DNA from 3 places in the Agrobacterium bohemicum genome. Region 2 is predicted to be linked to each of the others. Evidence: predicted binding sites of a transcription regulator. Region 2 holds the regulator's gene; each other region holds the start of a gene.
The links. Region 2 encodes LexA, which represses DNA repair genes until DNA is damaged. Its sites were predicted from a motif close to TGTTCNNNNTGTGTTCNG; they were not measured.
Positions count from the first base shown of each region.

Region 1: ATO67_RS16080 (energy-coupling factor ABC transporter ATP-binding protein) is a predicted target of LexA. The motif match lies at 4,580-4,597, and genes of this name have one in related genera.
Region 3: ruvC (crossover junction endodeoxyribonuclease RuvC) is a predicted target of LexA. The motif match lies at 1,399-1,416, and genes of this name have one in related genera.

Region 1 covers NZ_KQ961032.1:29,792-36,303, forward strand. The annotation lists gene dxs (1-deoxy-D-xylulose-5-phosphate synthase) at 1-277, opposite strand, end outside; gene ATO67_RS16055 (pirin family protein) at 378-1,301, opposite strand; gene ATO67_RS16060 (exodeoxyribonuclease VII small subunit) at 1,418-1,672, opposite strand; gene ATO67_RS16065 (histone deacetylase family protein) at 1,675-2,610, opposite strand; gene ATO67_RS16070 (biotin transporter BioY) at 2,645-3,208, opposite strand; gene ATO67_RS16075 (CbiQ family ECF transporter T component) at 3,223-3,843, opposite strand; gene ATO67_RS16080 (energy-coupling factor ABC transporter ATP-binding protein) at 3,840-4,520, opposite strand; gene ATO67_RS16085 (winged helix-turn-helix domain-containing protein) at 4,633-5,823, shown strand; gene ATO67_RS16090 (carboxymuconolactone decarboxylase family protein) at 5,830-6,309, opposite strand; gene ATO67_RS16095 (MarR family winged helix-turn-helix transcriptional regulator) at 6,372-6,512, shown strand, end outside.
Region 2 covers NZ_KQ961023.1:237,037-243,548, reverse strand. The annotation lists gene ATO67_RS01170 (ComEC/Rec2 family competence protein) at 1-709, shown strand, start outside; gene ATO67_RS01165 (glutathione S-transferase family protein) at 805-1,482, opposite strand; gene lexA (transcriptional repressor LexA) at 1,867-2,589, opposite strand; gene kdsA (3-deoxy-8-phosphooctulonate synthase) at 2,860-3,708, shown strand; gene eno (phosphopyruvate hydratase) at 3,933-5,207, shown strand; gene ATO67_RS01145 (FtsB family cell division protein) at 5,352-5,669, shown strand; gene pdhA (pyruvate dehydrogenase (acetyl-transferring) E1 component subunit alpha) at 5,821-6,512, shown strand, end outside.
Region 3 covers NZ_KQ961024.1:440-6,288, reverse strand. The annotation lists gene ATO67_RS03205 (AbrB/MazE/SpoVT family DNA-binding domain-containing protein) at 1-144, opposite strand, end outside; gene ruvA (Holliday junction branch migration protein RuvA) at 199-816, opposite strand; gene ruvC (crossover junction endodeoxyribonuclease RuvC) at 845-1,357, opposite strand; gene ATO67_RS03190 (carbonic anhydrase) at 1,471-2,214, opposite strand; gene ATO67_RS03185 (LLM class flavin-dependent oxidoreductase) at 2,543-3,544, shown strand; gene ATO67_RS03180 (YebC/PmpR family DNA-binding transcriptional regulator) at 3,615-4,361, opposite strand; gene ATO67_RS03175 (pyridoxamine 5'-phosphate oxidase family protein) at 4,727-5,230, shown strand; gene ATO67_RS03170 (MBL fold metallo-hydrolase) at 5,258-5,849, opposite strand, start outside.

The DNA.
Region 1 (6,512 bases), on a different contig from region 2:
TGCGGATGCGATCGCGACGACCGGTGAGGATCTTGTGCGGATAGCACTGATGACCGACATCGAAAATTAGCCGATCCTCGGGTGTGTTGAACACCTTATGAATTGCAATCGTCAGTTCCACCACGCCGAGGCCTGCACCCAGATGCCCGCCGGTCGTTGACACGGCGTCGATCATCTCATCGCGCAATTCCCTTGCCAGCTGCGGCAGGTCGCGATCCTCGATCGACTTGAGATCGGATGGGAATTTCACCCGGTCAAGCAATGGTGTCTCTGGCATTCCGGTCAATCGTTCGGCCTTCGTATTTTGATGTTCGATCCGCGCCTCCAGATGGTGTGCACGCTGGACTTCGACAAGACTGAATTCGTTTTAACGAATTTCAACCCTGCGGCAAAGGGACAAACTCCTCTTCATCCCCCGGGACGATGTCGAAGCGTCCGGTTCTCCACTCTTCCTTGGCTTTTTCTATGCGTTCTTTTGATGACGACACGAAATTCCACCAGATATACCGCTTGGAATTGAGTGCCGCGCCGCCAAAAATCATGATGTGGCAGCCAGCTATGCCGCCTTTCAGGGTTATATCGTCACCAGCGCGAAACACGATCAGTTGATCAGCCGCAAACACATCGCCGGCCACTTCAAGGCAACCCGAGAGAATATAGATTGCCCGTTCCTCATGATCGGCGGCGAACGGAAATTTGACGCCCGCACCGAGCGTCAGGTCGACATAGAGTGTATCGGTAAGAGTCTTGACCGGAGACGATATCCCCGCAAATGAGCCTATGACGACACGGCCCGATGCACCTGTCTTATCGATGACAGGCATGGCATCCCGCCCGGTATGTGAAAAATCCGGCGCGATCTCTTCCTTGTTATCGGGCAAGGCAAGCCATGTTTGCAGGCCCGACATGGAAAGCGGATGACCGCGCAGGTTTTCCGGCGTTCGTTCCGAATGGACGATGCCGCGCCCCGCTGTCATCAGGTTGATATCGCCCGGCCGGATGGTAAGTTCGGTGCCGAGGCTGTCGCGGTGCTTGATTTCGCCATCGAACAGATAAGTGACTGTAGACAGCCCGATATGTGGATGCGGTTTCACATCCAGTGCTTCCCCGGCCTTGAGAATGGCAGGGCCCATGCGGTCGAAAAAAATGAACGGACCGACAAGTCGCCGGTCTCGTGTGGGCAATGCTCGTCTTACCGCAAAACCGCCAATATCGCTCGAACGCGGGATGATAAGGTTCTCGATGGCATCACAGGCGAAGGCATCGCCTACGGCGGGATCATTTCCGGGAAAAAACGACATGGTAATCTCCTGCGATGAGCCCGCATATTACCATGATCCGCAGCGTTCGTGAGGAAGCAATAATAAACGGTTTGTTCTAGTGCCGCAGCCACATGGAAGGGCAGGGGCCAGCGAGCTTACTCGCCGTCCAGTGGCTCCACGCCCACCGGCTTGCCCGCACGGTCCAGACGAATTTTCTCGATGCGCTTTTCAGCAGCCGTCAGCAGGGTTTCGCAATGTTTTTTCAGGGCTTCGCCGCGCTCGTAAATGGCGATGGATTCGTCCAGCGCTACGTCGCCGCGCTCCAGACGGGCGACAATGCTTTCCAGCTCGGCGACAGCCTTTTCGAAAGAATAACCGCTGACATCGGCTGTGTTGGCATTTTCCGTCATGTTCAACCCTTCATCATTCTCAAAATATGCATGGCTGCCGATTCCGCCAACCCTTCCAGATCATAGCCACCTTCAAGCAGGCTGACGACCCGGTTCGCGGCGAATTTGTCGGCCATCTCCAGAATTCGCCCCGTTGCCCAATCGAAATCATCGCCCACCAGATTGATCTGCGCCAGTGGATCGCGGTGGTGCGCATCAAAGCCTGCGGAGATAATAATGATATCCGGGGAAAAATCTGACAGCGCAGGCAGCACGCGCGATTTGAACGCTTCGCGAAAGTGGTCGCTACCGGTATTGGGCGAAAGCGGCGCGTTGACAACATTGTTTTTGATGCCGGTCTCTTTTTTATCACCACTCCACGGGTAAAGCGGCATTTGGTGGGTGGAGCAGAACAGAACAGATGTGTCGTTCCAGAAAATATCCTGCGTACCATTGCCGTGGTGGACATCCCAATCAACGATGGCGACACGTTCTGCGCCATGCACCTTCTGCGCATGGCGTGCGGCGATGGCGGCATTGTTGAACAGGCAGAAACCCATGGCCTTCTCGGTCTCTGCATGATGGCCGGGCGGGCGGCTGGCGACGAAGACGTTATCGGCCGCACCGGAAAACACGTCATCCACCGCCGCCATGGCAGCGCCGATGCCGGTCAGCGCCGCTTGCAGGCTTTTGGGTGAGGCATAGGTGTCGGCTTCGATGCGGTTGATCTCGCCGTCGTCCTCGGGAATTTGCCGCATGATCGAAATCAGATGACTCTCCGGGTGCGCCAGCAACACAGCATCTTCATTTGCCTGCGGTGCTTCTTTCCGCTCCAGCCGCTCGAAATTCGGATGCTCCAGCGCGATGTTGAGCGAGCGCAACCGGTCCGGTCGCTCCGGGTGCCCTGCAGGCGTTATGTGTTCCAGGAATATCGGGTGCTCGTAAAGCCGTGTGGCCATGGCGGTGACTCCTGAACTTGGGCAGTTGGCAGCGTTATGCGCGTTGCGGCAAAAGTGGATATCCGGCTATGACAGCGCGGCCAGCCAATGCTGCAAGAACGGCCTTGACGACGTCACCTGGAATGAAGGCCATGGAGCCAAGGAAGGCCTTGTTGAAACCGATACCCGCTGCAAAACCGAGATAGGTGATGCCGAATGCGTAAAGGACGATTACGCCACCGGCAACACTGGCCAGAAAGAAGCTGCCGACTTGTACGAGGCTGGATTGATCTCTGTTGACCAGACGCTCAGACAGATATCCGGTGGTGAAGGCCGCAGCGATCCAGCCGATCAGAAAGCCGGTCGTCGGAGTGTAAAAAATGGAAAGGCCACCGCGACCGCCCGACAGCACCGGCAGGCCGATAGCGGCGATAAGGATGGTGAGCAGCACTGCCAGCGTGCCACGCTTTGCGCCCAGCACCACACCGGCCAACATTACGCCGAGCGATTGGGCTGTGATCGGCACGGGAATGAAACCTAGTGGTATTGGTGGCAACAGGCCAAGCGCGATGATGATGGCTGAAAACAGCGAAATCAGAACGAGGTCACGGGTCTTCATGCAATGGTTTCCCTCTAAATATCCGGAGACGAGGTTTGGCCTCTGAAGCCGCGCGCGTCAATGGCGTCGGCAATGGCATCAGCATCCTTCAACGTCATAATGATGAGCGGCACCAGAATAGTATATGGCCGTACCCTCATCCCGCGAGCGCGATGCGCATCCTGCAACGTCTCGAAACGATTGATGACCTCTGGCACAAAACGAACGACGAGGCCAACCGCGAGGCCAACATCGGCAGCATTTGCGAGCCCCATTTTTTCCAGGGGGCGAAGCGCAAATGCGATCTCATCCATGAACTGCGAAATGCTGACGCTTGCCGTTATAGCCGTTGCTAGCAGCGTTAGCGCCGTCAACCGAAACAGGGCAATCGTCGCATCCAGCGCCGAGATCAGCAGGAAACTGAAAACGGCGATGATGGCGATGGTCAGCAAAACAGGACGCAGGCGCGCCACAGCTTCGCCAAAGCCCAGATGCGCTTGCCACAGTACAAGCCCCGCCAAGGCAACGGCTGCTGACAGGATGAGCGGATCGCGGGTGAGGAATAGAGCGATGCTGAAGAGCGCAAGGCCCGCAAGTTTGATGCGCGGCGAAAGCCGATAGAGCCTGCCTGTTCCTTCGACGTGAAGGCTTTTCATGTCAGCGCCAATTCGCGGTAAAGACGAATGGCGTCAGTGGGCGATGCATCGGCGTGAAGCCTGTTGCCATGGAACAGAAGCACGCGGTCAAAACTCTCCAGCAGCGGCAGATCGTGGGTAATGACGATCAAATCCTCCTCTAGGGCGGCCATGGTTCGCTCCACCAAAGCGCGGTTCTTCAGGTCCAACTGGTTGGTCGGCTCGTCCATAATGAGGATTTTCGGGCTGGTGATAGCCAGCGCGGCCAAGGCCGATAGCTGCAGTTCCCCACCGGAAAGCTCATGTGCGCGGCGCTTTGCCAGATGTTTGATATCGAAACGCAGCAAGGTGGCGTCTACCGCCGCATCGATGGCCGACGTGTTCAGCCCCTTGTTTTTCAGGCCAAAGGCGATGTCATCGCGAATGATAGGCAAGATGATCTGGTTCTGCGGGTTCTGGAAAATGAAGCCGACATCCTTGAGAACGGCTGGCCCGTCCTTGATCGTATCCAGCCCATTGACAGTTACATGGCCGCTGGTGGGCTTGGTCAGGCCGTTGATCATCCGCGCAAATGTAGTTTTGCCTGAACCGTTGAGGCCGATGATGCCGATGCGACTTTCGGTCAGCACAAGCGACAGCGGTTCGACAGCCGCTCTGCCTTCAAACGCCACGCCTGCCTCGTGAAAACGAATATCCAACTGCCGGTCCCCAAAATGCGCTTACCGTTCTATAAACGCAGGGGAGGGTAAACGAAATAAGGAACAAAAAAAGAACATTGATTTTTCAGTCCCGCAACCCTAGGCTTTTGCCATGGCGATTCTGATTTCCAACGAAGCAGCACGACGTATTTTTCTGGCGCGACAGGGGCTTTCCGCATCGCCCAGTTGTGCCATGAGCAAAGCCGATCTGCTGAACTTGATCACGAACCTCGGCTTCGTGCAGTTGGACAGCATTGCAACGGTGGAGCGGGCGCACCACCAGATCATCTTTTCCCGCAACCAGACCTACAAACGTCAGCATCTTACAGACCTGTTGGAGAAGGATAGGGCGCTGTTCGAACACTGGACGCATGATGCCTCTATCCTGCCTTCGGCCTTCTACCCCTACTGGAAACATCGCTTCCGCCGTCGGGAGCCAGTTATTCTGGAACGCTGGCGCAGGTGGCAAGGGGAGGGGTTCGATGCGGCCTTCGAGGAAACCTATCGCCGCATTGCTGAAAATGGTCCTGTCATGTCACGGGATATGAAAGCCGAGGGCCATCAATCCGGTGGCTGGTGGAACTGGCACCCGTCCAAGACCGCGCTCGAATATCTCTGGCATACCGGTAAACTGGCCGTGGCTGGCCGGGTGAATTTTCAGAAGGTCTACGATCTCGCAGAACGCGTCATTCCGGCTGAACATCACGATAAAGAGGTCCACCATGACGAGTTCGTGGACTGGGCCTGCCGCCAAGCGCTGGCGCGGCTGGGCTTTGCGACATCAGGAGAAATCTCAGCCTTCTTCGATATCATCTCGCCGCAGGAAGCGAGGCAATGGATCGCAACCCATCGTGAAGAATTGTGCGAGGTTTCTCTGGCGTCCTCAGATGGCGGCAAAGACCGCATATCCTATGCTTTCGAAGGATTTGCCGTTGATGCCGAAGCAGAGATCGCGCCGCCCAACCGCATCCGCGTCCTCAGCCCGTTCGATCCGCTGCTGCGCAACCGCGCCCGAACCGAGCGGCTGTTCGGTTTCTACTACCGCATAGAAGTCTTCGTGCCGGAGCCGAAACGGCAATACGGCTATTACGTCTTCCCGCTTCTCGAAGGGGACAGGTTGATCGGTCGGATGGATATGAAAGCGGAGCGCAAAGGCGGAACGCTGGATGTAAGGCGCCTCTGGCTCGAAAAAGGTGTGCGTCCGTCTTCAGGTCGTCTTGCCAAGCTGGACGCGGAGCTGAACCGGCTGGCTAAGTTTACGGGTGTGGAGAGCGTGCGGTATCTGGATGGCTGGTTGGAGTGATATCGGTCAGCTTCCGCCTTTGGGCACCGGCGGCGCAAAACGGAGGGCCCCGGCAATCCTGTTCCAGGCGCTGATCTGACCAATGGCGACCGTCAGATGGGTCGTTTCGGCGTCGCTGAAGACGGTACAAAGCTCGGCATAGGCGTCCTGTGGAATGGGTTTTGCATCCATCCGCGCCAGATATTCGGCCCAAGCGAGCGCTGCTCTTTCACGGACCGAGAACAGACCGGCATCGCGCCACACGGCCAGCAGGTCGAGTTTGCTGGCGGCGACACCTATCTTTCGCGCTACGTTCAGATGAAGCTGGGTGCAGAAAGCGCAGCCGTTGATCTGGGAAACGCGCAGCTTGACCAGTTCTGTCAGTTCTTTTTCCAGTCCGCTATCATCAATAGCCTTCCCAAGCGCGGCGAGCGCTGCAACGGCGCTTGGAGCGGTTTTTTGAAATGTTTCATAGTTAAACGGAGCGGAATGGCGCGGGGCGGTCATGGTGGATTTCCTCTCGATTGTCTGTATTGTAAGAGTGCTGATAACATATAAGAGTTCTTACAATGAGTCGAAAAACCTTTCAACCGGATTTGCCGCAGCCCGGCGATGGAAAGCGCGGTAGCGACGGTTATCTAGGCTATCTTCTTCGGCAGGCGGCCCATGCCTATCGTGTTCAAGCCGAACAGGCTCTAGCTGATGTCGCT
Region 2 (6,512 bases):
GCCATTCATAATAGCGGGGTTCGTCATACTCGTAACGGAGCAGGCGCGCAACAAGCCGGATCTGCTGATCTTCGAAGACGGTTCTCTTGTGGCATTGACGTCTAAAGACACTGTTGCGACCACCAAATCCCGCGCCTCCGGTTTTGTCTATGAGCAATGGGAAAGAGCGGTGCCTCTACCGGGGCGTCACATTCCGCCGAAAATGCTGGAGCGTTTGACGTCACCTGATGGTGACGATGGTGTTGGAACCGATGCTTCATCATCCCGTGTTATCGGCCTGACCGACCTCGATAAATCGAAGATGAAGAAGGAGATGCAGGCAGCATCGGCAGACATGAATATTTTCACCTGCCGCAAAGACATGTGGTGCGCGGGAAAGTCGAGCACCGGCGTAACTGTCGCCGTGGTCTCCAACACGGCGCTGACTGGCACGGCATGCGATGTTGCCGACGTCGTCGTTATCACACGCAGGACATCCTTAGAGACGTGTCGATCCGGTGCAGTTCTGATCACTCAAGAAACATTGCGACGCACCGGCTCCATGGAAATCTGGCTTGGTTTCAAAGGTGAACCCGTTGCGAGGGCAAGTGCTGCGATGCATGGTCAGAACCGCTCATGGAGCATGCATCGCAGCTACGACTGGCGCAGCAGAGAGTTCACTCAAAAGCTTCCAGCTCACATTGAGCAGATGTTGTCTCGCCAACCTTAGCGCGTTGACGGAGAAACGGGGGGGTGTAACTGCTACGTGCCGCAGTCGACACCGTCTTCCGTAACCCATGCTAAAAAGCTGCGTTCGCCTCTGCGTTATTCTGCGCGCAGATCTTCCGTCCACTCTCCGACTGCCCCGGCCTCAGCTTCGTGGCCAGCATCCCGCCATGTTTCCAGCAAGGCTGCGTCTTGCCATTCCTGCATCGCAGGTAGTGAAAGTAGCCGGTTTTTATAGGCGTCTGCTTCCACCGACAGCGGCGTGTTATAGGTTTGGAAACGGAACGCGACCGGGCAATAAAACGCATCAACAGCGGTGAATTTCTCTCCCGCCAGAAATGGGCCTCCAAACGAGGACAGACCTTGCCGCCACAACGCATCGATACGTAAAATGTCCTTCATTAAAGGCTCATTGATTGCCGATGGACGAATACGCAAGCCGACGGTCATCGGGTGTTCATTGCGCAGGCTCTGAAAGCCGGAGTGCATTTCGGCAGAGGCCGAGCGAGACCATGCGCGCGCTTTGACGTCGGATGCCCATACACCATCGTGGCGTTCTGCCAAATATTCTGCGATTGCGAGCGTATCCCAAACAGTTAGGTCATCTTCGACAAGACATGGAACCTTGCCTGTAGGAGAGAAATCCAGAAAATTGTCGTTCGATGTTCCAAACTTCACGAGCTTTTCGTCAAACGCAATCCCAAGTTCTTTCATCAAAACCCAAGGTCGCAGCGACCACGAAGAATAATTCTTATTGGCTATATAAAGATCATACATGGCATTTCCCCTCGTTACCCAGCATGCCTAGCGCGAGAATACCGCATGATCCAGACGGTCGAGACGATGACGCTTATCAAACTATTTGATGGACAGCCTCGGTTGTACTCAAAGCAAATTTCAAAAGAGTCAATTAAGCGAGGGCTACCAATCATCTTGCCAATTCGGCAAAGACCATCGAACTCCAGTCGCCAATCTAAAAAATGATTACCCGGATAACAAGTTGGAGGCCGCCGAAGACAAAAAAAGAAGTTTTGTTGCTGTAATGAATTGCTGAACGCGGCCACGACCCGTCGCTGGGCGCCTAATCATAATGACGATAAACGGAGCCGCTCGATTGAAGTTAAAAAAGGGCAAATCAGGCTCAAGCTTGCCTTTACACTCTTAATGGTACCGGCGGATCAGTCCAACGAGTTTGCCTTGAATTTTTACTCTGTCAGGCCCGAAAATGCGGGTCTCGTAGGCAGGGTTTGCAGCCTCTAGTGCGATAGATGCACCTTTGCGCCGAAACCGCTTTAAGGTCGCTTCTTCATCGTCGACCAGAGCGACGACGATATCGCCCGGATTTGCGGTGTTTACGTCGCGAATGATAACGGTATCGCCGTCGAAAATCCCGGCTTCGATCATCGAATCGCCTTTGACTTCCAGTGCATAATGTTCGCCCGAGCCCAGCATATCCATCGGAACGACAACGTCGTGGGTGTTGTTCTGGATCGCAGAAATAGGCACGCCAGCAGCGATTCTGCCCATCACAGGGACACTCACGGCATTGGACAGGCTGTCGTTGGTGGCAACGGGACGCGCTATTGGCTCCGCTGGCTTCGACTTGCCCAGACTACCTTCGATAACGCTCGGAGAAAAGCCACGCTGCGGTTTAGCTCGAGGAGAGTATGATTCGGGAAGTTTGATAACTTCCAATGCGCGGGCTCTATTCGGTAGCCGGCGAATAAAACCACGTTCTTCCAAGGCGGTGATCAACCGATGGATGCCTGACTTCGAAGCTAGGTCGAGTGCATCCTTCATTTCATCGAAAGATGGAGGCACGCCAGACTCCTTCATTCTCTCATGAATGAATAAAAGCAATTCCTGCTGTTTGCGCGTGAGCATGAAGAAACACCCTTGGAGATTCGAGGCGGAGATTCGTGAAACAAATACAGAACGAACACTATATGTTCCATATGTGTTCTGCAATCCCTTAAAATTCCGTCAAATTCATTTAAGCGTTTTCGGATGATTAAATTCGTATTCCGGAGTCGTCATGAATATCCTCGACAGTGACTCCGGCACAGCTTGCTGCTAAGTGCATGCCCAATACAGATTTGGGATTATTTCGGTGGCACGCCATCGAGACCGTCCGCTATATGCTGAGGGAAGACGATGAGTGTGACGAACAATCTGAAAGTTGTGGCGGGGCAGGGCTCCAAGGCGGTGTCGTTTGCCAATACCGAACGTTTCTCGCTGATCGCCGGACCGTGTCAGATGGAGAGCCGCGACCACGCGTTCATGATTGCAGAAACGCTCGCGGAACTATGCAGCAGGCTTGGGATCGGGCTAGTCTACAAATCGTCTTTCGATAAGGCCAATCGTACGTCGCTTTCCGGCCAACGCGGCATCGGCATCGATAAGGCGTTGGAGATTTTTGCTGAGCTGAAGACGCAGTTTGGTTTTCCCGTGCTGTCGGACATTCATACGGAAGAGCAGTGCGGCATCGTTGCGCCGGTGGTTGATATTCTACAGATTCCGGCTTTCCTCAGTCGTCAGACTGACCTCCTTGTCGCGGCCGCGAAAACCGGTCGCGTCATAAACGTCAAAAAAGGCCAGTTTCTGGCGCCATGGGACATGAAGAACGTGCTGGCGAAGCTGAATGAAAGCGGAAACCCGAACGTTCTCCTGTGTGAACGTGGCGCGTCCTTCGGTTACAACACACTCGTGTCCGACATGCGTTCACTTCCAATCATGGCATCGCTTGGCGCGCCCGTCGTTTTTGATGCGACCCACTCCGTACAGCAACCGGGCGGGCAGGGTGGGTCGACCGGTGGTCAGCGTGAGTTCGTGGAAACGCTGTCCCGGGCGGCTGTCGCGGTCGGTATCGCGGGTCTTTTTGTTGAAACGCACGAAGATCCGGACAACGCTCCGTCAGATGGACCCAACATGGTTCACTTGAAGGATATGCCGAAGCTTCTTGAGAAGCTGTTGGCCTTCGACGACATCGCCAAAGCCGCCTGACCGGTTTTGGCCCCAATCGGCCTTTATCTAAAACCGGCACATTGAGTGGGCGCTGTCATTGTAATTTCTTTTGCATCGTCTACAGCAACTGAAGACATTCAATCGACTCGCAGCTCTGGCGACCGGTTTTATCGCGCAGCCAATCCGAAAAGCGCTTCACAGTGTTCGGGATGCGCTTTAAGACAGGCAGCTGAAAAAACTGTTCCAGTCCCAAGGGAGAGATCATGACAGCCATTACCGACATCATCGCACGCGAAATCCTCGACAGCCGTGGTAACCCGACTGTTGAAGTCGATGTCTATCTGGAAGACGGCTCCTTCGGCCGTGCGGCCGTTCCATCGGGTGCCTCGACAGGTGCGCATGAAGCCGTTGAGTTGCGCGATGGTGGCAAGCGTTACCTCGGTAAAGGTGTCGAGAAGGCAGTTGAGGCCGTCAACACGGAAATCTTCGACGTTCTTGGTGGTTTCGATGCCGAAAGCCAGATTCATGTCGATAACACTCTGATCGAACTGGATGGCACACCGAACAAGTCTCGCCTCGGCGCCAACGCCATTCTCGGCGTGTCGCTCGCTGTTGCCAAGGCTGCAGCCGAAACAACTGGCCTGCCGCTCTACCGCTACGTTGGTGGCCCAAATGCGCATCTGCTGCCGGTTCCGATGATGAACATCATCAATGGCGGCGCGCATGCCGACAACCCGATCGATTTCCAAGAATTCATGATCATGCCGGTCGGCGCGGAAAATATCCGTGACGCTGTGCGAATCGGCGCGGAAATCTTCCATGTACTGAAAAAGGAACTGTCGGCTCAGGGTTTCAATACGAACGTCGGTGATGAAGGCGGTTTCGCTCCAGGTCTGAAAAGCGCCCCTGAAGCGCTCGATTTCATCATGAAGTCTGTTGAAAAAGCTGGCTACAAGCCAGGCGACGACGTCGCACTTGCTCTCGATTGCGCTTCGACTGAATTTTTCAAGAACGGCAAGTATGAGATGGAAGGCGAAGGCCGTACGCTGGAACCTGAAGCCATGGCGGATTACCTCGCTGAACTGGCAGCCAAATACCCGATCATCTCCATCGAAGACGGCATGGCCGAAGACGATTGGGACGGCTGGAAGTACCTGACCGACAAGATCGGTTCCAAGGTTCAGCTCGTAGGCGACGATCTTTTCGTCACCAACTCCGCGCGCCTTCGTGACGGTATCAAGATGGGCGTTGCCAACTCCATCCTCGTAAAAGTCAACCAGATCGGCTCGCTGACAGAAACGCTCGATGCTGTTGAGACGGCTCACAAGGCTGGCTACACCGCTGTTATGTCGCACCGTTCGGGCGAAACCGAAGATTCGACAATTGCCGATCTTTCGGTTGCAACCAACTGCGGACAGATCAAGACGGGCTCCCTTTCGCGTTCTGACCGTCTGGCCAAGTACAATCAGTTAATACGAATTGAAGAAATGCTCGGTCCGCAGGCGGCTTATGCTGGTCGCTCTATCCTGCGCGGCTGATACTGCATCGCGATATTTAAAAAGGCTCGCTTCGGCGGGCCTTTTTTTGTGCGATGCGATTGGCGGAGGATTTAAGGTCAACGGATGGTTAAGCAAATGCGTCTATGGTGAAGCAAGTAACGCGTTTTAAGGCTGTTTCAGAGTATGTGGACCAAGCATCACAAGAAAAGACGTTTTGGCCGTCTTGTCGTTCCGGCAATTACCGTCGCCTTCCTTTCCTATTTCGGATATCATTCCATCCATGGTGATTTCGGGCTCCAGGCGACCGAGCAGTTGGAGCGTCAACGTATTGCCAGGACGGCCGAGCTTGCAAAGCTGACCAAAGCCCGTGTCGCCCTGGAGCGGCAAGTGGAATTGATGAGCGATGGCTCGCTTGAGCGGGACATGATCGATGAAATCTCGCGTTATCAGCTCAATATGTCGCGCGCGGACGAAATCGTCATCATGAATACATATTTCTGATTAACTTAATTTCAGTTAATCGACTTTTTTAATTTATTCACAGCGACTTAGGCAGAATATGAGCCATGCGTTTATGGCATTGCTGCTTTTCCTTTTCTTGCATATGGTGCGCCCAATCCAACCATTCTAATGGCAACTCAGGGAGGGATGAATGGCGCCGCGAAAAACCGCGACCGTATCCGGCCGCAAGACTACGGCAAAGACAGCCACCAAGGAATTCACCGGCAAGAACACGCCGGACTTTGGTAAAGACCAAGAGCTGCACGCTTATCGCGAGATGTTGCTGATCCGTCGTTTCGAGGAAAAGGCTGGCCAGCTTTATGGCATGGGCTTCATCGGTGGCTTCTGTCACCTCTACATCGGGCAGGAAGCTGTCGTTGTAGGTATGAACATGTCGCAGAAGGAAGGCGATCAGGTCATCACCGCTTACCGTGACCACGGCCACATGCTGGCTGCTGGCATGAGTGCGCGCGGCGTGATGGCTGAGCTGACCGGACGTAGCGGCGGCTTGTCCAAGGGCAAGGGCGGCTCCATGCACATGTTCTCCAAGGAGAAGCATTTCTACGGCGGCCACGGCATCGTCGGCGCCCAGGTTTCGCTCGGAACCGGTCTTGCCTTCGCCAACAAGTATCGTGGCAATGACAGCGTCTCCGTCGCTTATTTCGGTGATGGCGCTGCCAACCAGGGCCAGGTTTACGAGAGCTTCAACATGGCAGCTCTCTGGAAACTGCCGATCATCTATATCGTCGAGAACAACCATTACGCCATGGGTACATCGACAGCCCGCGCCACGGCGCAGTCCAACTACTCGCTGCGCGGCACCGGTTTCGGTATTCCGGGCAT
Region 3 (5,849 bases), on a different contig from region 2:
AGACTGGTTACGCGGTACGACGACCATCTCGCGATTACGGACCCAGACGTAGCATTTGTCACCCGGCTTGATATCGAGTTGATCTCGAATATTCTTGGGAACAGTCATTTGCCCCTTGGATGTGATGGTTGTCTGGAACCCCATAACAAGCGACTTTCTTACTTTTTTAAAATCGTAAGGAAATTAACACAGGCTGTCCTAGCGCGAAAGCTCCCGTAACCCCAGCCGGATCAGCTTGGCGCTGTCACCACCCTCACCGCCATTCTTCAGCGCAGCGGCCACAGCATTGGCCGCCTGATCGCGGGAATAGCCGAGATTGGTGAGTGCGGAGACGGCATCGGCCACCGGCGCGGATGCGACACCCTCGCCCAGCTCCTGCTTGAAACCGATGGAGGCGGAGGCCTCACCCGCAAACGCGGGAGCCTTGTTGCGAAGCTCCGTGACGATACGCACCGCCACTTTCGGCCCGACACCGGGCGCACGCGAAACGACCACCTTGTCTTGGAGCGCGATGGCATTCGCAAGCTCGGAGGGGGTAAGCGTCGACAGCACCGCCAAAGCGACCTTGGCACCAACGCCCTGAACGCTCTGCAGAAGATTGAACCATTCACGCTCCAGCGCACTGAGAAAGCCGAAAAGCCTGATTTGATCTTCACGAACATAGGTTTCGATGAAGAGAACCACGGCTTCGCCAGCGGAGCCGAGGCGTGACAGGGTGCGCGTCGAGCAATAGGCGACGTAACAGACACCGTGCACATCAACGACCACATGGTCGTCGCCGATTTCATCGATAGTGCCTTTGAGTTTTCCGATCATGTCGATGCCCGTCCGATGTGTATAAGGGTTAGCTGGCCGCCAGAACGCGCCGCATGCGCTCGCTGACGCGATTGTGGGCGTGGCAAATGGCGATGGCGAGAGCATCCGCTGCGTCATTGCCCTTGAACTCCGCCTTCGGCATGAGAATTTTCAGCATCATGTGGATTTGCTGCTTGTCGCCGTGGCCGACACCGATGACCGCTTTCTTGACCGCATTCGGGGCGTATTCCGCAACCGGCAACCCAGCGCGCGCCGGAACCAGCATGGCAATGCCACGCGCCTGTCCCAGTTTCAGTGTCGCCACCGCATCCTTGTTGACGAATGTCTGCTCCACGGCGGCTTCATGTGGCTGATGGGAATGAACAATCTCGGCAAGGCCGTCATGCAACTGGCAAAGGCGTGAAGCCAGATCCATATCGCCATCCGATGTCACGGTGCCTGACGCCACGAAACGCAGGCTGTTGCCCAAGGTTTCTATGACACCCCATCCCATTCGGCGCAGTCCCGGATCAATCCCGATAATTCGAATCGCATTTTGCATATGGCACCCTATCTCTGAGCGACAAAACCTGCCAGCGATAAGTGAACAAAACGACAACATCCTTCATTTGATGTGAGGGGGAGCGGCGGCACACCGCCGTTCCCCGTATTGCTTTACATCACATCGAAGAAATCGACGGCACCGGTATCGAGGTGGTAATAGGCGCCGACAATCTTGATCTTGCCGTCTGCCAAGGGCTTCAACAGCAACGGGTCGCTTTCCTCTCTCAATGTCCGCACGACGCGCCTCACATTCTGTTTGACGGCGTTTTCCGTGGCATCGCCCTCCATTCCACGGGCCTCCAGCACGGCTGGAATAATGGGCTCGATCATGTTGTCGATCTGTCCGGGGAAGCGGGCATTTTTCTCAACGACCGACATAGCAGCCTTTACAGCACCGCAACTCTCATGGCCCATCACAACCACGAGCGGCACACCGAGGACGGCAACGGCGTATTCGATCGAGCCCATGGCGACGGTATCGACCGTATTGCCGGCGTTACGAATGATGAAGAGTTCACCCAATCCACGCCCGAACAGAAGTTCTGGTGGTACACGGCTGTCCGAGCAGGACACGTAAGCGCAAAATGGTGCCTGTCCCTTGGCAAGCTCAAGCCGCCTCGCTTCGTTACGATCGGCAAACACCAGTTCATCGCGCAGGAATGCCTGATTACCCTCTTTGAGAAGATCGAGCGCGCCATCCGGTGTCAATGCTGACTTCCCATCCTTGACGGGCGCGTGTTTCAGGGGCGCTGCCTGCCGCAAGGGTGAACTCTGGGCTTGGCTCACGGCAGGAATGGCGGCAGCGGCAGTCGCTGCCCCGGCGGTCAACAAAAGACGTCGAGATAGATTGCACATAATTGACACTCTCTTTCGCAAGTTGCGCTGAAGCGCTTGGCTAAAATAAATCGAGCATCTTCAGAGAGTTTGGGTTTCCCGCCAGACTGCACCGAGCACGCTCGATGCGGTCCGACATCACCAGAAAAATGGTCTGGTCAGAGGGGCCCGGTCCGCTACCATCACGTAGGAGGCGCAACAAGGCGAGCAAGGTGCCGTGCCAAAACGTCGCAGTTCAACACCAGTTTTTTTGATCCATCGATCAATTCGCCGCGACTGCTCTGGCAAATTTGCCCGTGCGGCTTACATCCTGCCCAACGTAAAATATCAAACGCGTCAGGAGCGTACGATGATCCCTTTTTCCATTCTCGATCTCTCCCCAGTTGGCGAAGGCGAGAACGTGAGCAAGGCGCTTGAAAATTCGCGCCGCATGGCCATCCACGTGGAAGACCACGGTTATGAGCGTGTCTGGCTTGCCGAACACCATGGCATGCCCGGCATCGCCAGCGCTGCAACCTCCCTCGTCATCGCTCATGTGGGCGCTGCAACGAAACGCATTCGCGTCGGTTCCGGTGGCATCATGCTTCCCAACCACTCGCCCCTCGTCATCGCCGAACAGTTCGGCACCCTGGCCGCCCTGCTGCCGGGCCGCGTCGATCTTGGCTTGGGTCGTGCGCCGGGAACCGACATGCGCACTGCGCGTGCGCTGCGTCGCAACCTCGATGCGGGAGCCGAAAACTTCCCTCAGGACATACTCGAGTTGCAACAATATCTCGGTCAACCGATACAGGATCAGGCAATTCTGTCCGTACCGGGCATGAATACCAACGTGCCGATCTGGCTGTTGGGCTCCAGCGTCTACAGCGCACATCTGGCGGCGGCCCTTGGTCTGCCATATTCTTTCGCGTCACATTTTGCGCCTGATATGCTGATGGATGCTATCGCCATCTACCGCGAGCGCTTCCAGCCCTCCGCCACACTCTCGAAACCCTATGTCATGGTGGGCGTCATGGGCGTAGGCGCGGACACCGATGAAGAGGCGCAACACCTGTTCACCTCGGCGCAGCAGCAGTTTGTCAACCTGCGGAAAAACATCCGCACCCAGTTCCCCAAACCCGTCGAAAGCATGGACGCTCACTGGAGCGACATGGAACGTATCACCGTCGATCATACGCTGAGATACGCGGTGGTGGGTTCTCATACGACGGTGGAACGGAAACTGGCAGATTTCCTGTCAGACACCGGCGCGGATGAATTGATCATCTCCATGCCAGTCCACGACATCGAAAAGCGCCTGCGCTCTGTGGAAGTGTTTGCGGAAGTGCGTGGCGGGTTGAAACTAGCCGCTTGATCCATGTCTGAAACATAAAAGCCCTCGCGCATCACTGCCGAGGGCTTGTTGAATTTTAGCGGAGAGGCAATCAAGCCGAAAGTCTGGCCATGATTTCTTCGGATACTTCGAAGTTGGAATAGACGCTCTGGACGTCATCGTCGTCTTCGAGATTATCGATGAGCTTCATCAAAGACTGCGCCTTTTCTTCATCCACCGGCACGGTGTTCTGCGGCTTCCAGATGGACTTGACGCTGTCCGCTTCTCCGAGAGCCGCTTCCAAAGCCTTGGAGACTTCGTTCATCGCTTCGAAACCGCAGATGATCGTGTGACCATCTTCGCTGCTTTCAACGTCGTCGGCACCGGCTTCGATCGCCGCTTCCATCACACTGTCGGCATCTCCAACAGAGGCCTTGTAGGTGATTTCACCGACGCGGTCGAAGGAGAAGGACACAGATCCGGTTTCGCCCAGCACACCGCCAGCCTTGGTAAAGATCGAGCGAACGTTGGATGCCGTGCGGTTGCGGTTATCTGTCAGCGCTTCGACGATAACGGCCGTGCCGCCCGGGCCATAACCCTCGTAACGGACGTAATCGTAGTTCTCGGCATCCGCGCCAGACGCCTTCTTGATGGCACGGTCGATATTATCCTTCGGCATCGACTGCGCTTTGGCGTTTTGCACCGCCAGGCGCAACGCCGCGTTCATGCTCACATCCGGCAGGCCGGATTTGGCAGCGACGGTGATTTCACGCGCGAGTTTGGAGAACATCTTCGAACGAATCGAATCCTGTTTTCCCTTGCGATGCATGATGTTCTTGAACTGTGAATGGCCAGCCATGGCACCCCTGATCGGATCGTTTGTTTGGATTGCGGTGCTTATAAGTGTGATAGCCCTGCGGTTCAAGCCCAAGCGCCCACTCTTCTCTCAACACATTAAAGCGTTTCCTTGTTAACTGGAACAGTTTTGCCGGAGCAGGTTTTCGTCAGGGCAAAATCGATTGGCGAAGGGCACACCCCTAGGTACGCCCGAGCCAATCGCCCTTGAGCCTGGCGGAAAGATACCCGGCAGAACTGTTCCAGTTAACAAGGAAACGCTTTAGGGAACTGAAATCTATTCTCTTCGTTTTGGTCAGGAGTGCCGATGCGGGTGGCCTTGTCCCCGTCATCGCAAAAGATAACGAGAAATGTGAAGGAAACTACTCCATGGTCAGTCTGAGTGAAGCACGCGAAGCCCCTGCCCGGCAGCTCTGGGACGAAATCAATTCCGTTCATGCCGGCATGCTTGGTCTGGAAGGCCTCCACAGCCATATGCAGCCAATGGCTCCTCATGCGGATCCAAAGACGAACACCATCTGGTTCTTCACCAAAAAGGATGCCCATATCGTGCAGGCGCTGAAGTCGGGCGCACGCGCCCACTTTTGCGTTGTCGGGAAAGACCATGACTATCACGCCTGCCTGTCCGGCAAGCTGGAAGTGCGCGATGACAAGGCAAAGCTCGAAGAATACTGGAATTCAGTGACCGCTGCCTGGTACGAACATGGTAAGAGTGATCCGCAACTGACGATGCTTGCGCTACATGTCGATGATGCCGATATCTGGGCCTCCACGGACAGCACGCTGAAATTTGGCTGGGAAATCGCCAAGGCGAACTTGTCCGACGACAAGACACCCGACGTCGGGGTACGCCAGCATCTATCATTCGCTTAACGTCTTCTTCTCCCGCCAATCATGGATTCACATGCCTTGCGGCACGAGAATTTGCGGTTGGCGGGGAAGGCTCCGCATGGATACGCGAATGACAGGATCGCTGGCATAGGCGATCTTGAACTGGGCGCCGAACGTCACCAGAAATTGCTCTAGAGCGCTTGGCTGGTGCATCGGCAAAATCAGTGCCGACCTCAGCCGTTTGACGATGCGGCTCATGCTGTCTGCCCCCATCGTCAATCCCCCATCAACCGGAACCATCAGGACATCCAATCGTCCGATTTCCGCATATTGGGTTTCCGTCAGTTCGTAGTGCAGGTGCCCGAGATGTCCGATGCAGAGGCCGGCGATTTCAAAAATGAAAATCGAATTGCCGTCTTTCTTCAACAGCCCGCCACCACCCCAGCGATTGCGGATGTCCGATGTGACATTGCGCACATAAACGTCATCCACTTGTAACTTATGCACGGCCTTTTCGTCAGGCATATCGCTCCAGCCATGCAGCACATTTTTGATCGCCGGGTCTGGATACAGCGTGTAATGGGTCGAATGCGCATTGTTCATGGTGACGATGGCAGGAGTAACCGGAGGTAGATAGACGCCGTTATAATCCGTCGCAATT